DNA from 3 places in the Serratia sp. OS31 genome. Region 2 is predicted to be linked to each of the others. Evidence: predicted binding sites of a transcription regulator. Region 2 holds the regulator's gene; each other region holds the start of a gene.
The links. The regulator PurR, encoded in region 2, represses purine synthesis genes. The targets are predictions, from matches to a motif close to CANGCAAACGTTTGCNTG.
Positions count from the first base shown of each region.

Region 1: cvpA (colicin V production protein) is a predicted target of PurR. The motif match lies at 2,356-2,373, and genes of this name have one in related genera.
Region 3: purM (phosphoribosylformylglycinamidine cyclo-ligase) is a predicted target of PurR. The motif match lies at 3,498-3,515, and genes of this name have one in related genera.

Region 1 is NZ_JACJFQ010000022.1:77,216-82,068, reverse strand. Features, by position in the region: gene H5P17_RS18015 (UbiX family flavin prenyltransferase) at 1-127, opposite strand, end outside; gene purF (amidophosphoribosyltransferase) at 259-1,776, opposite strand; gene cvpA (colicin V production protein) at 1,798-2,298, opposite strand; gene dedD (cell division protein DedD) at 2,531-3,295, opposite strand; gene folC (bifunctional tetrahydrofolate synthase/dihydrofolate synthase) at 3,296-4,561, opposite strand; gene accD (acetyl-CoA carboxylase, carboxyltransferase subunit beta) at 4,769-4,853, opposite strand, start outside.
Region 2 is NZ_JACJFQ010000007.1:148,281-153,133, reverse strand. Features, by position in the region: gene punC (purine nucleoside transporter PunC) at 1-554, opposite strand, end outside; gene punR (DNA-binding transcriptional activator PunR) at 678-1,586, shown strand; gene purR (HTH-type transcriptional repressor PurR) at 1,621-2,646, opposite strand; gene H5P17_RS08835 (YnhF family membrane protein) at 2,970-3,059, shown strand; gene sodB (superoxide dismutase [Fe]) at 3,113-3,691, opposite strand; gene H5P17_RS08825 (C40 family peptidase) at 3,885-4,703, opposite strand.
Region 3 is NZ_JACJFQ010000025.1:25,160-30,012, reverse strand. Features, by position in the region: gene pstA (phosphate ABC transporter permease PstA) at 1-128, shown strand, start outside; gene pstB (phosphate ABC transporter ATP-binding protein PstB) at 157-969, shown strand; gene speG (spermidine N1-acetyltransferase) at 1,051-1,605, opposite strand; gene purN (phosphoribosylglycinamide formyltransferase) at 1,738-2,376, opposite strand; gene purM (phosphoribosylformylglycinamidine cyclo-ligase) at 2,373-3,413, opposite strand; gene upp (uracil phosphoribosyltransferase) at 3,669-4,295, shown strand; gene uraA (uracil permease) at 4,533-4,853, shown strand, end outside.

The DNA of each region.
Region 1 (4,853 bases), on a different contig from region 2:
TTTGTCGTGCCGCATTACTCATCACCAAATGGGTTTCCACCTCTGCGACGTCACGCAATACCTGCAGCAGGCGCACGCCGTAGATAGCGCCGCTGGCGCCGGAAATACCGATGATGATTCGTTTCATAAAGCTGGCCTCTGCCACGGAAAAAATAGGATCAGGCAGACTTTGCCGCAATGGCGTTATATAAGCAAGTCAGGCGGGGATAATGCACCGCAGCGAGCGCCGCGGTGCACCATTTTGGTCAGTGCGAAGGCTTAGCCTTCGTTGTGCATTTCCAGATTTTCCGCTTCGGTCTGACCACGCATTTCTTTGGCGTCGTCATTGCGCAGCGACTCCAGATACTCGAGGTAGCTCTGGTCGACGTCTTTGGTGACGTAGATACCGTTGAATACCGAGCATTCGAACTGGCTGATGTCCGGGTTCTCTTCGCGCACCGCTTCAATTAGATCGTCCAGATTCTGGAAAATCAAACCGTCGGCGCCGATGATCTGGCGGATTTCATCCACTTCACGACCGTGGGCAATCAGTTCGTTGGCGCTTGGCATGTCGATGCCGTACACGTTAGGGAAGCGGATCTCCGGCGCTGCGGAAGCCAGATAAACACGTTTCGCCCCGGCGTCGCGCGCCATTTCCACGATCTGTTCAGACGTGGTGCCACGCACGATGGAATCGTCCACCAGCAGCACGTTCTTGTCACGGAATTCGGCGCGGTTGGCATTCAGCTTGCGGCGTACCGATTGGCGACGCGCCTGCTGGCCCGGCATGATGAAGGTACGGCCGACATAGCGGTTCTTCACAAAGCCCTGACGGTACGGCTTGTCCAGGATACGGGCGATTTCCAACGCGATATCACAGGAGGTTTCCGGGATCGGGATCACCACGTCGATGTCCAAATCTTCCCATTCGCGGGCAATTTTCTCACCCAGTTTCTGCCCCATACGCACGCGAGCGCTGTAGACCGAAATCTTGTCCATAAACGAGTCTGGGCGGGCGAAGTAAACGTATTCGAACAGGCACGGGTTGGTTTTTGGGTTCTCTGCACATTGACGAGTGAACAGTTGGCCCTTGTCGGTGATGTACACCGCTTCGCCCGGCGCTACATCGCGCAGGAACTCGAAGCCCAGCGTGTCCAAAGCCACGCTCTCGGAAGCCACCATATACTCATTGCGGCCATCTTCAAGCGTGCGTTTGCCAATCACCAGCGGACGGATGCCGTTAGGGTCACGGAACGCCAGCAGGCCATGGCCGATGATCATCGCGACGCAGGCATAAGCGCCGCGCAGCTGCTGATGCATGGCGGCAACGGCGGTGAAAACGTTGTCGGACTCCAGCGGATAGTGTTGGAAACGGTCCAGCTCGCTGGCCAGCACGTTCAGCAAAATCTCGGAATCGGAGGTGGTGTTGACATGGCGACGACCGCTTTCAAACAGCGTTTGGCGCAGTTCATGGGCGTTGGTCAGATTGCCGTTGTGTGCCAGCGTAATGCCGAACGGCGAGTTTACATAGAAAGGTTGAGCCTCTGAGGCACTGGAGCTGCCAGCCGTCGGGTAGCGCACATGGCCAATACCCATGTTGCCCTGCAAGCGCTGCATATGGCGTGCCTCGAACACATCCTTCACCAGACCGTTCGCCTTACGCAGACGGAACCCGTTATGGGCATCAATGGTGACGATGCCTGCGGCATCCTGGCCACGGTGCTGTAGCACCGTCAACGCATCATAAATCGACTGGTTTACCGGCATAAAACCGGCGATACCGACAATACCGCACATGTTGTCTTTTCCTCATCAGCGCTACCGCCCCGGTAAATGGGTCGGTAAGAAACTCGACGTGCTCTGCAGGTAGTCAAAGAACCACCTGATGATGTAACTGAACTGGGGAATGAGCTGCGACTGTTTCCAGTCTGCGCTTTGCGAAAAGCCGGTAAAGGTATCCAGGAAAAACAGTATCGCCGAAACGATTAACACGCCGCGCAGTGCGCCGAAACAGACGCCCAGCACCCGGTCGGTGCCTGATAACCCGGTTTTCTCTACCAGTGAGCTAATCACATAGTTAACAATAGCTCCTACGATCAGGGTCGCGATAAACAAGATGGCAATCGCGATGCCGTTTCGCACCAGTTCATCTTCAAAACGAGTGAAGTAGACCGCAAGGTAAGAGTAGAAATGGCTGGCAACAAAAAACGCACATCCCCATGTCACAAGTGACAATGCTTCGCGAACAAACCCTCGGATCAGGCTCACCAGAGCCGAAAATCCAATCACCGCTATAATGACGTAATCAATCCAGACCATGAACTATTCCAATGATGAATCGCCCCTGCATCCAATTCGCGGCGAATTCTAACAGAAAAAGAAAACGTTTGCGTAGGGGTTTTCCTACCACGTTACAAATAAAAAGCGGCGATAAAAAAATTCCCAATCGCCGCGCCTACATAGGCCATTTCAGCTACGAAAGGCACAGTTTTTTTAATGATTATACCGTCATCTTTCGGTTCGGGGGCACAGCATGCTGCGCCCCCTGCGGTTAACGTACGCCGTACGGCTTCACCTGACCGCTCAAGCCGCTGATGGAGTTCAGCGCGGGCAGCGAAGACTGCAGTTTCTGTTTCGAGGCGTCTGGCCCGACATAAATCCGGGTGATCTGCCCCTGCACCGGCGTTGACGGCACGGTAAAGGCGCGATAGCCGGACAGCCTCAGCGACGCCACCACCTCATTGACCTTGGCGGCGTTCTTCAGCGCCCCGAGCTGCACCACATAGGCCTGCCCTGCCGGCGCTTTCTCTTCCGCCGGTTTCTGCACCGGTGCAGGTTCAGGCTTCGGTGTCGGCGTAGGCTCCGGTTTCGGCTCTGGCTTAGGTTCAGGTTTCACCACCGGCTTCACTTCCACCGGTTTCGGTTGCTGCACCGGTTTTGGCTTCACTTCCACCGGCTTGGTCTCAACCGGTTTCGGTTTCGGCTGCTGTACCGGTCGGGTTTCAACCGGTGGCGGCGTAACCTGGGTCGGTTGCTGAGCCTGCTGGCGGATGGCCTGCTGCGTCGCCGCTTCATTGGCGGCCTGCTGCTCCACCATCGCCCCCGCGCCTTCCGGCGGTTGGGCCGGCAACGTCTGGCTTACCGGCGGCACCACGTCGTTTTCTTCCACATCACCGGCCTTCGGCACCAAAGGGATGGCGACGAATTCGTCCTCATAATGTTTCTTTTTACCGTCCAGCAGCCCTGGCAGGATAATCACCCCCAGCGCAACCAAAATTACGGTACCGACCAAGCGGTTTTGAAATTTACTTGCCACTCACACTCCCCGCATCTCGTCTAACGCCGCCATTACCTGTGCAACGGTGTGGAACGATCCACAGACGATCACAATATCCTGAATATCAGCGTCCTGCATAGCCTGACGCCAGGCAGTTTCGACATCGGCGAACTGCCGCGGTTCCGTCAAATGTTGCGCCAACTGCTCGGCGCTGGCCCCGCGCGGCCCTTCCAGCGGCGCACAATACCACTCATCGACCTGCTCACTCAGGCAGGCCAGGGTACCGGCGATGTCTTTATCCGACAGCATGCCCACCACCGCGCGCACTTTGCCGCCATTACGCGGCAACGTCGCCAGACGTCCGGCCAGATAGCCTGCGGCGTGCGGATTATGTGCCACGTCGAGGATCAACATCGGATCGCGGCGCACAATCTGGAAGCGCCCGGGCAGCGTCGCCTGCTGCAAGCCGGTGAAGATCGCGCGTTCATCGATTTCCAGCGCAGAAAAATGCAGCGCCGCCAGCGCCGTTGCGGCATTGGCCAGCGGCACGTTTGGCATCGGCAAGTCGGTCAGCAAGGTGCCACCGCCCTCCCACTGCCAGCGTTCGCCCTGTTCGCTGAAGGTCCAGGCGTCACCGCGACGATACAGCTGCGCGCCCAGCGTTTCGGCCACCTGCTGGATGGTCGCCGGCATATCCGGCTCGCCCACCACCGCAGGCTTACCGCCACGGAAAATACCGGCCTTTTCGCGGCCAATGCTTTCGCGATCGCTGCCCAGCCAGTCGGTATGATCCAGCGCGATGCTGGTCACCACCGCCACGCTCGGATCGACGATATTGGTTGCGTCCAGGCGTCCGCCCAGGCCCACTTCCAGGATCACCACGTCAAGCTTAGCCTGTTTGAACAGTTGCAACGCCGATAGAGTGCCAAATTCGAAATAAGTCAGCGAGGTTTCGCCCCGGCCCGCTTCAATAGAGGCGAACGAACGGCTGTGTTCGGCCTCACTCAGCTCATCGCCTTGAATGCGTACACGCTCGGTGTAACGCACCAGGTGCGGCGAGCTATAAACGCCGACGCGCAGACCGGACGCCATCAAAATGGCTTCCAGGGTGCGGCAGGTGGTGCCTTTGCCGTTGGTACCGGCAACGGTGAACACCGTCGGTGCAGGGGTGAGTAAATCAAGATGCGCTGCAACGCGCTGTACGCGTTCCAGACCGAGTTCGATCGCCTGGCTGTGCAGACGCTCAAGATAGAAAAGCCACGAGCTCAATGGCGACGTGGCTTGGGGAATTTGGTGGTTTTGCATGAGTCCCGTCACTGAACTTGGGTTCATTAATCCATCAGGGCACCACCCTCACCGCGGTAAAGGCGATGCTCTGCATGATACCCGTTGTCTTCCAAGCGTCGGAATGGACCGCTACGCTCAATCTACAAGGGTATTTCAACCGTCACTTAGCCACAAAATAACGGTTGAAACCCGCGAGACCTGCGCCGCGCGGGTGACTTATCTGCCTCAGGCGTCGGCCTGACTTTCCTGCTCGGACACCGGCGCTACCTCATCGAAATGCGGCTGCGGCTGGTTGGTCAGCTTGGAAAGG
Region 2 (4,853 bases):
TTGGCGCTTTCTTTCAGCATCAGCGTCGGCAGCAACAGGATCACGGTGATGCCCAGCAACACGGCAAAAATGGCGCGCCAGCCCATGTGGTTCAGCAACCAGGCACCCACCAATGGCGCCAGCGCCGGTGAAAGAGCCACCAGCGGCATAATGGTGGCGAACACTCGGTTAGCCTTGCCTTCGCGATAGCGGTCAATCACCAACGCCTGCCAGGTAACGGCGGCGGAACAAACCCCAATCGCCTGGATAAAGCGCAGCGACCAAAGTTGCACGGCATTTTGTACCCACAGCATGCCGAGGCAGCCGAGGGCAAACAGCGCCAGGCCGATCAGCAACACCGGTTTACGGCCTAGGCGATCGGAAAGCGGGCCCCACAGCAGTTGTGCAAAGGCAAACCCGGCCAGGAAGATACTCAGGCTGGCGCTGATGGCCCCGGCGGAAATCTGCAGGTCTTGCTGCATCATGCCAAAGGCGGGCAGGTACATGTCGGTGGCCAGGTAACCCAGCATGCTCAGGCCGGCAAGGTAGAACATAAAACCAAAGGAATTTCGCATGGTATTTCTCGTTAATATTTTATTGTCGCAGGTTTTTAGCGCCGGCAAGTGTATCCGGCTGGATCTCTGCTTGTGAAACGGTAATATTTGCGAGGTGCTGTTAAAAAAATTGAAGGCAAAACTATGTGGTCTGAATATTCCCTGGATGTCGTCGATGCGGTGGCCCGTACCGGCAGTTTCAGCGCTGCGGCGCAGGAACTGCATCGGGTGCCGTCGGCGGTAAGTTACACGGTGCGGCAGCTGGAGCAATGGCTGGCGGTGCCGCTGTTTGAGCGTCGTCATCGTGACGTGGAACTGACACCGGCGGGCGTGCTGTTTATTCAGGAAGCGCGTGGTGTCATCAAAAAAATGCTCGACACGCGACGACAGTGCCAGCAGGTGGCTAACGGCTGGCGGGGCCAGTTGAAAATTGCGGTAGATATCATCGTTAAACCCCAGCGTAGCCGCCAATTGGTGCTGGATTTTTACCGCCATTTCCCCGACGTCGAACTGCTGGTTCAGCCGGAGGTGTTTAATGGCGTGTGGGATGCGCTGGTGGACGGTCGTGCCGATATGGCGATCGGTGCCACAAGGGCGGTGCCCGTGGGCGGCGGTTTCGCCTTTCGCGATATGGGGGATATGTGCTGGCTGTGCGTGGCCAGTCCACAACATCCTCTGGCCGCGATAGAAGGGCTGTTGAACGACGATCAACTCCGGCCTTTTCCGTCGCTGTGCCTGGAAGATACTTCGCGCAACCTGCCCAAACGCGTGACCTGGACGTTGGACAACCAGCGACGCCTGGTGGTGCCGGACTGGGCCTCTGCGATAGATTGCCTGTGTGCCGGGTTGTGCGTTGGCATGATGCCCGCGCATCGGGTATTGCCTTTGGTGCAGCGCGGGGAACTGGTGGCGCTACAGTTGCAACAGCCATTTCCCGCCAGCCCTTGTTGCCTGACCTGGCAGCAAAATACGCCGTCACCGGCGATGGCCTGGTTACTGGATTATCTGGGAGACAGTGAAACCTTGAATCAGGAGTGGCTAAGCGAAGAATGACGCCGGAAACCGCGAGGGTTTCCGGCGCAGATAATTAGCGGCGATAATCGATGAACGGGCCGTCAGCGACCGAACGGCGCTCGACCAGCTTGGGATGAACCTCAATGACCTGCGACTCTTCACGTTTGCTGATAATGCGATCCAGCAGCATGGTGAACGCCATCTCACCCAGACGTTCTTTGGGCTGATGGATCGTGGTCAGTGCCGGGGTGAAGTAGCGGGCATTTCGTACGTTATCGTAGCCAATCACCGAAATGTCCTGCGGCACGCGCAGCCCAAGTTCATCGGCGGCGCAGATCGCCCCCATGGCCATGATATCGCCACCGCAGAATACCGCGGTAGGGCGTTGCTTCTGCGACAGTATCTGATGCATGGCCTTGTAACCGGATTCCGGCTCAAAGTCGCCCTGAACAATCCACTCTTCGCGCACGTCGATATTGGCTTCTTCCATGGCTTTTAAAAAGCCCTGATGGCGGCCGCCGCCGGTATTGCGTGCCAGCTGGCCCGGAATGGCTCCGATATCGCGGTGGCCGCGTTCAATCAGGTAGCGCCCGGCCAGATAGCCGCCTTCGAAGGCGTTATCGATAATGGTGTCGGTAAAGTCACCGCGTGCAGCGCCCCAATCCATGACGACCATCGGGATATTGCGATAATCTTCCAGCATGCCGAGCAGTTGGTCCGGGTATTCCGAACACATGACTAACAGACCATCGACGCGCTTTTGCGCCAACATCGCCAGATAGGCGCGTTGTTTGTCCAGATTGTTATGCGAGTTGCACAGGATCAGCGTATAGCCTTTGCTGTAGCAGCTGTTTTCCACCGCCTCGATCACTTCGGCAAAGTAAGGTGCTTCGCTCGACGTGGCCAGCAGACCAATAGATTTGGTGTGGTTGACCTTGAGGCTGCGCGCCACGGCGCTGGGTGAATAGTGCAGCTCTTTGATCGCGGCGCCAACGGCCGCTTTTGTCTCTTCGGCGACGAAACGAGTCTTATTGATGACGTGCGAAACGGTGGTGGTGGAAACGCCAGCGCGTTTGGCCACATCTTTAATCGTTGCCATGTAAAGAATGACTCCTGAACTCACATGTTGCAGTATGTAAGTGTGATGTTAATCGTTTGCCTGCGTAGATCCTTCTCCAAAGAAGCGAAAACTGAGTTTTTAGTGTGTTGAAGTCGTCAGCGCTTGGTCAGGAGGGGCATTTTGCCGGTACACAGTTGTGAACTGCGAATTTTGTCCCATATTGAGCAAAAGGGGAAGAGGTAATCGGTATTATAAACTGGGAAATGATAACAAGATTTTATCGGCCAACTGTGGGAAAATGGTTTAACACATTAATTGTGTGCCTTTTACCCTTGGGAAACCCAATCTGAAAAGGAGTTGTAATGGATACCGATTTGAAAATGTCACTGTTCACCACCCTGGGTGCGCTGGCTGTGATTATCGCTTTTAGCTTCACCGCTGCATTGAACTGATACTCTTCAGTCAACCAGGCGCAGTTCGCTACGCCTGGTTGTATTTCCCCGCTTTACGCCAGATTTTCCTCCACAAATGTCCAGTTAACCAGCGCCCAGAAGTTTTCCAGGTAGGCCGGTCGTGCGTTGCGATAATCGATGTAGTAGGCGTGTTCCCAAATGTCGACGGTCAGCAGCGGTTTGTCTTCACCGGTCAGCGGCGTGGCCGCGTTCGAGGTATTAACAATCGCCAGCGAGCCATCCGGTTTTTTCACTAACCAGGTCCAGCCTGCGCCGAAGTTTTTCACCGCGGCGTCGCTGAATTGTTCCCGGAAGGCGGTAAAAGAACCAAAAGCCTGATTGATCGCCGCGGCCAGTTTGCCCTGGGGCTCTCCGCCGCCCTGAGGTGACAGGCAGTGCCAATAGAAGGTGTGATTCCATACCTGGGCCGCATTGTTGAAGATGCCGCCGCTGGAAGCCTTGATGATAGCTTCAAGGGAGGAGCCTGCAAACTCGCTGCCTTTCAGCAGATTGTTCAGGTTGACCACGTAGGCGTTGTGATGCTTGCCATAGTGGTATTCCAGGGTTTCTGCCGAAATGTGCGGTTCGAGGGCGTTTTTTTCATAAGGTAGTGCGGGCAGTTCAAACGACATTGCTTCCTCCTTGTACAGTGCCAATTTTCCGTCAGAGCAACGGAAACGCAATTGGCCTGTTTTTATTGTGGATATTTAGCTTAGCAATTTTCGCGATGAAATACAGTGGGGCGGGCTAAAGGATTGGGTGCTTTAGGGACAGCAGGAAAATCAGTCAGGGGAGAGCGGCTGGGCAAGCCAGCCGCCAAAGAAATTATCGAATGGTTTTCGGTGTTACTACACGGCGAGCGCCGATGTAATGGTTTTGCCAGTAGTCATTGTCGAGCTGGCTGATCCGAATTTCTTCACCGGTACGCGGTGACTGAATGAATTTGCCGTTGCCCAGATAAACGCCAACATGGTCTGCTACGCCGCGGTTATTAATGCGGAAGAACACCAGGTCACCGCTTTCCAGCTCGCTTCTCTTGATCGGCGCGGCGTCGCGCAGGTGGTACATCTCGTTGGCGGTGCGCGGCATTTTGATTTTCACCACGTCTTTATACGCGTAGTAAATCAGGCCGCTGCAGTCGAAGCCGGTTCTTGGTGAAGTACCGCCCCAACGGTAAGGCTTGCCCATTTGGTCCATCAGCTTGGCCATCGCGGTTTGCTTGGCATGCTGGTAGCGTTTTTTGTGCGCTGGAGTCAGCTTCAAGGGTTTATCATCACGCACCAACTTCGCAGTAGCCATACCGGCTTCGCGGTGGCGACCATAGCCTTTTTTGTAACCCTTCTTCGGCGGGGTAACTTTGATTTTGGCTATTTTCTGAGTTTTGCCTTTCGATTTGGCGCTGACGATCTTTTTAGCGGTTTTCTCCGTTTTGGCTTTGGAAAGCTTAGCGGTTTTCTGCGGGGTGGTGGTTTTGGCTTTTTTGCTGGCTTTTACCGCTTTCTTTTTCTTGCGGTCATCGGGCCGGGCTTCGTTGACATGGCTTTTGCGTTGCTCGGCGGCAATACGCGCCTGCGGCGCAGCATGCGCCAGATTGAAGAATAGCTGCGTAAACAACAGCACAAAAAGCGTAAGAATTAAACGCATGTCGACGTTACCAACCTTGGCCCCGGAACAGATATCGAAAGAAGGACAGTATTCCCGAATTTCGCCATATAAAACAGCGAAGAACTCATAAATGATAATCCATATTGTGAGAAAACGTTAATGGCATTTTTTTTGCCGAAAAATCAAACC
Region 3 (4,853 bases), on a different contig from region 2:
TGGAGGCTGCCCGGCCGCTGGTGTTCGCCACTGCCTTCCTGCTGGTGGCGATTGTGGTGGGCTTGAATCTGGCGGCGATGGGCATTCGCCATTCGCTGAGGGAGCGGTACAGAGCATGGTCGCAGTAACAACGATGTTATTCTTGGGGAGTGCCTAATGAGTTTGATGACGCCAGGCAGTTTGCCCCGGTTGGATGTCCAGCACCTTGATGATGAACATACCGCGCTGGCGGTTAACGACCTCAACCTGTTTTATGGCGAAAAACAGGTGCTGCACGGTATCTCGCTGCGTATTCCCAAGCACCGGGTGACGGCGCTGATCGGCCCGTCCGGCTGCGGTAAATCCACGCTGCTGCGCTGTTTCAACCGCATGAACGATTTGGTGGACAACTGCCGGATTGAAGGCGATTTGCAACTGAACGGTCAAAGTATTGGCGGCGCACAGATTGACGTTGCGGCGTTAAGACGGCGGGTCGGTATGGTATTCCAACGGCCAAACCCCTTCCCGAAATCGATTTATGAAAACGTGGTTTACGGCCTGCGTCTGCAGGGCGTACGTGACCGACGGATCCTTGATGAGGCAGTGGAGCGTTCGCTGCGTGCCGCCGCGCTGTGGCATGAAGTGAAAGACCGGCTGCGCGAGAATGCGTTTCGTCTTTCCAGCGGTCAGCAGCAAAGGTTGGTGATTGCACGGGCGATAGCCATCGAGCCGGAAGTGCTGCTGCTGGATGAGCCGACCTCGGCGCTGGATCCGATCTCCACATTGACCATTGAAGAGCTGATTTCCGCGCTGAAGCAGCAGTACAGCGTGGTGCTGGTGACGCACAACATGCAGCAGGCGGCACGCGTATCGGATTACACGGCGTTTATTCACCAGGGCCGATTGGTGGAATACAACGACACCGACGATATCTTTACTTCACCACGCCAGCGCCGCACCGAGGATTATATTACCGGGCGCTATGGTTGATGCCGCAGCTGTCTTTTCCTGTCGTTGGGAAAAGCCCAAACATCATGATGGTAAAAACCCGCTTTCGCGGGTTTTTTGTTGTCACTTAACCAAAGGTTTATCGCTGGCGGCGGTTTTGAATTTCGCCATGTACTGCGGCTGGAAGATGCACATGCGCAGCACGGTACGGTATTCGCCGTTAACGAAAAATTCGTCAATCAGCTCACCTTCGACTTCAAAGCCCAGCTTGCTGTAGATGTGGATAGCCTTCGGGTTTTCCTTGTCGACGATCAGGTACAACTTGTACAGGTTCAGTACCGAGAAACCGTAATCCATCGCCAGCTTGGCGGCGATAGTGGCGTAGCCTTTGCCCTGATGCGTCGGGTCGATGATGATCTGGAATTCCGCGCGGCGGTGGATATGGTCGATCTCCACCAGTTCAACCAGCCCGACCTTGGCACCCTGGTGTTCGATGATAAAGCGGCGTTCGCTCTGGTCGTGGATATGTTTGTCGTAAAGATCGGAGAGTTCTACGAAGGCTTCGTAGGGTTCTTCAAACCAGTAGCGCATCACGCTGGCGTTGTTGTCCATCTGATGGACAAACGTCAAATCATCCCGTTCCAGTGGGCGTAGCCTGACGTTGGTAGTGCTGGACATGGGGGTTCCTTAATGTCGTTATAGATAGGGGGCGGTTGCCACTGTGGGCAAGTATAACGTCGGAGATGGGGTGCGGCGAAAAAAAAACGGCGCCGTGAGCGGCACCGTTTAGCAAGGATTCAGATTGGCGCTTTAGTCTGCCGCATGCCCTTGCTCGGGCAAGCGCTCGCCATCCAGCCAGGCGGCGTTATCGCGCATCGCCAGGCGGCCTTCGACAAACCAGTTCACCACCAGCGGGTAAAGGGTATGTTCCTGAGCCTGTACCCGTTCAACCACCTCGTCTTCCTCGTCACCGGGGAAGATTGGCACCTTGGCCTGCAGGATCACCGGGCCGCCGTCGAGCTGTTCGGTCACGAAGTGCACCGAAGTGCCGTGTTCGCTGTCGCCGTTGTCGATGGCCTGACGGTGAGTATGCAGCCCAGGGTATTTGGGCAGCAGGGAAGGGTGGATATTCAGCATGCGTCCGGCATAGCGCTGCACGAACTGCGAGCTGAGAATGCGCATGTAACCGGCCAGCACCACCAGATCCGGTTGGTATTGGTCGATGGCATCCGCCAGGGCGGCGTCAAACGCGGCCCGGTCGGCAAAGGCCTTGGCGTCCAGCGCATGAGCGGCAATACCTGCCGCTTCTGCACGTTGCAAACCGTAAGCCTGCGCCCTGTTGCTGAACACCGCCACAATCTTGCCGGCAATTCTGCCCTGCTGGCAGGCGTCAATCAGCGCCTGGAGATTACTCCCCTGGCCGGAGACCAACACCACGATCTTTTTCATCCGTTGATGACCACTTGTTGTTCGTCAGAAGAAGCGGTCAGTTTACCGATCTTCCACGCTTTTTCACCGGCTGCGGTCAACAATGCGATGGCGGGTTCCACGGCTTCTTCCGGCAGTGCGATCACCATGCCCACGCCACAGTTAAAGGTGCGGTACATTTCGTAACGGCTGACGTTGCCGTTTTGCTGCAGCCAGTTGAAGACGGCCGGCCATTGCCAGCTGGATTCTTCGATCACGGCCTGCATGCCTTTCGGCAGCACGCGCGGGATGTTTTCCCAGAAGCCGCCACCGGTCAGGTGGGCGATAGCGTGCACGTCGATTTTCTCGATCAGCTCCAGCACCGATTTCACGTAAATCTTGGTCGGCGCCAGCAGGTGGTCCGCCAGCGGTTTGCCTTCCAGAACGGTAGTGGTTGGGTCGGTGTTGCTGACTTCCAGAATTTTGCGTACCAGCGAGTAGCCGTTGGAATGTGGGCCTGAAGCGCCCAGGGCGATCAGTGCGTCACCGGACTGCACCTTGCTGCCGTCGATAATCTCGGACTTTTCGACCACGCCGACGCAAAAGCCGGCCACGTCATAGTCTTCACCGTGGTACATGCCCGGCATTTCAGCGGTTTCACCGCCCACCAGAGCACAGCCGGACTGCTTACAGCCTTCGGCGATGCCGGTGATCACGCTGGCCGCGGTGTCCACGTCCAGCTTGCCGGTGGCAAAGTAATCGAGGAAGAACAGCGGCTCAGCGCCCTGAACCACCAGGTCGTTCACACACATTGCGACCAGATCGATGCCGATGGTGTCGTGTCGTTTCAGGTCCATCGCCAGACGCAGCTTGGTGCCTACGCCGTCGGTACCGGAAACCAGTATCGGCTCGCGGTATTTCTGCGGCAACGCACACAGGGCGCCAAAACCGCCCAGACCACCCATCACTTCCGGGCGGCGGGTCTGTTTTACTACACCTTTGATGCGGTCTACCAATGCATTGCCAGCATCGATATCGACACCTGCGTCTTTATAGCTGAGAGAGGTTTTGTCGGTCACTGCGCGATCCCCACGACGGTTTGCGGTTTGAATACTGTGCTTCCGGCATTGATTCCGGAATAAGGCGCGGCAATTCTAACAGCGCAGGCAAACGTTTGCGAGTGGCTTGTGAGCCAGCTCCGCTTTTTCGTCATCTATACTGTTATTCAAACTTTTGTTGATCCCGATCGGGCTATTGTGGGTGGCGCAGTCGGCAAAAGGAGGTATAATCCGGCGATTTTTTTGGCCGTAAACCACCTTAATAGGAGAAAAATGATGAAGATCGTTGAGGTGAAACACCCGCTGGTGAAACACAAGCTTGGCCTGATGCGTGAAAATGATATCAGCACCAAACGCTTCCGTGAGCTGGCCTCAGAAGTGGGTAGTTTGCTGACCTATGAAGCGACCGCCGATCTGGAAACAGAGAAAGTCACCATCGATGGCTGGTGCGGCCCGGTTGAAATAGACCAGATTAAAGGGAAAAAAATTACCGTTGTGCCTATTCTTCGTGCCGGTCTGGGCATGATGGAAGGGGTACTGGAAAACGTACCTAGCGCGCGTATCAGCGTGGTTGGCGTTTACCGTGACGAAGAAACCCTGGAGCCGGTACCGTATTTCCAAAAGCTGGTGTCCAACATCGAAGAGCGTTTGGCACTGGTTGTCGACCCTATGCTGGCGACCGGCGGCTCGATGATCGCCACTATCGATCTGCTGAAGAAAGCCGGCTGCAACAGCATCAAAGTGCTGGTGTTGGTTGCCGCGCCGGAAGGGATCGCCGCGCTGGAGAAAGCGCACCCGGACGTCGAGCTGTACACCGCCTCCATCGATCAATGCCTGAACGAGAAGGGCTACATCGTACCGGGCCTGGGTGATGCGGGCGACAAGATATTTGGTACCAAATAAACAAAAATAAGCCGACTGATGAGTCGGCTTTTTAATGCTCGTCGTCTTTCAAGCTACAGCGTTGTTACCTGCACTAGCTCACCCCAGTTACTGTAGGGGGCGAATAAATTCGCCCCGATTAATGCGGGCGCAGCATGCGGCGCCCCTACAATACCTGGAGATGAGCGAGCCGGGCGCCTGGCTGCAACTTGAAATACATAGGGTAAAACTCGAAAAGTCATTAGAGGAAAAACATCCATGACCCGTCGCGTGATAGGCGTAAGCGAACGCCCGCCGCTACTCCAGACTATTCCGCTCAGCTTCCAACACCTGTTCGCCATGTTTGGCGCGACCGTGCTGGTGCCTATTTTGTTCAAGATTAACCCGGCGACGGTGTTGCTGTTTAACGGCGTCGGAACCTTGCTGTACCTGTTTATCTGCAAGGGCAAGATCCCGGCCTATCTCGGCTCCAGCTTTGCGTTCATTTCCCCGGTGCTGCTGCTGTTGCCGTTGGGTTATGAAGTGGCGTTGGGCGGTTTTATCATGTGCGGGGTGCTGTTTTGCCTGGTCGCGTTGCTG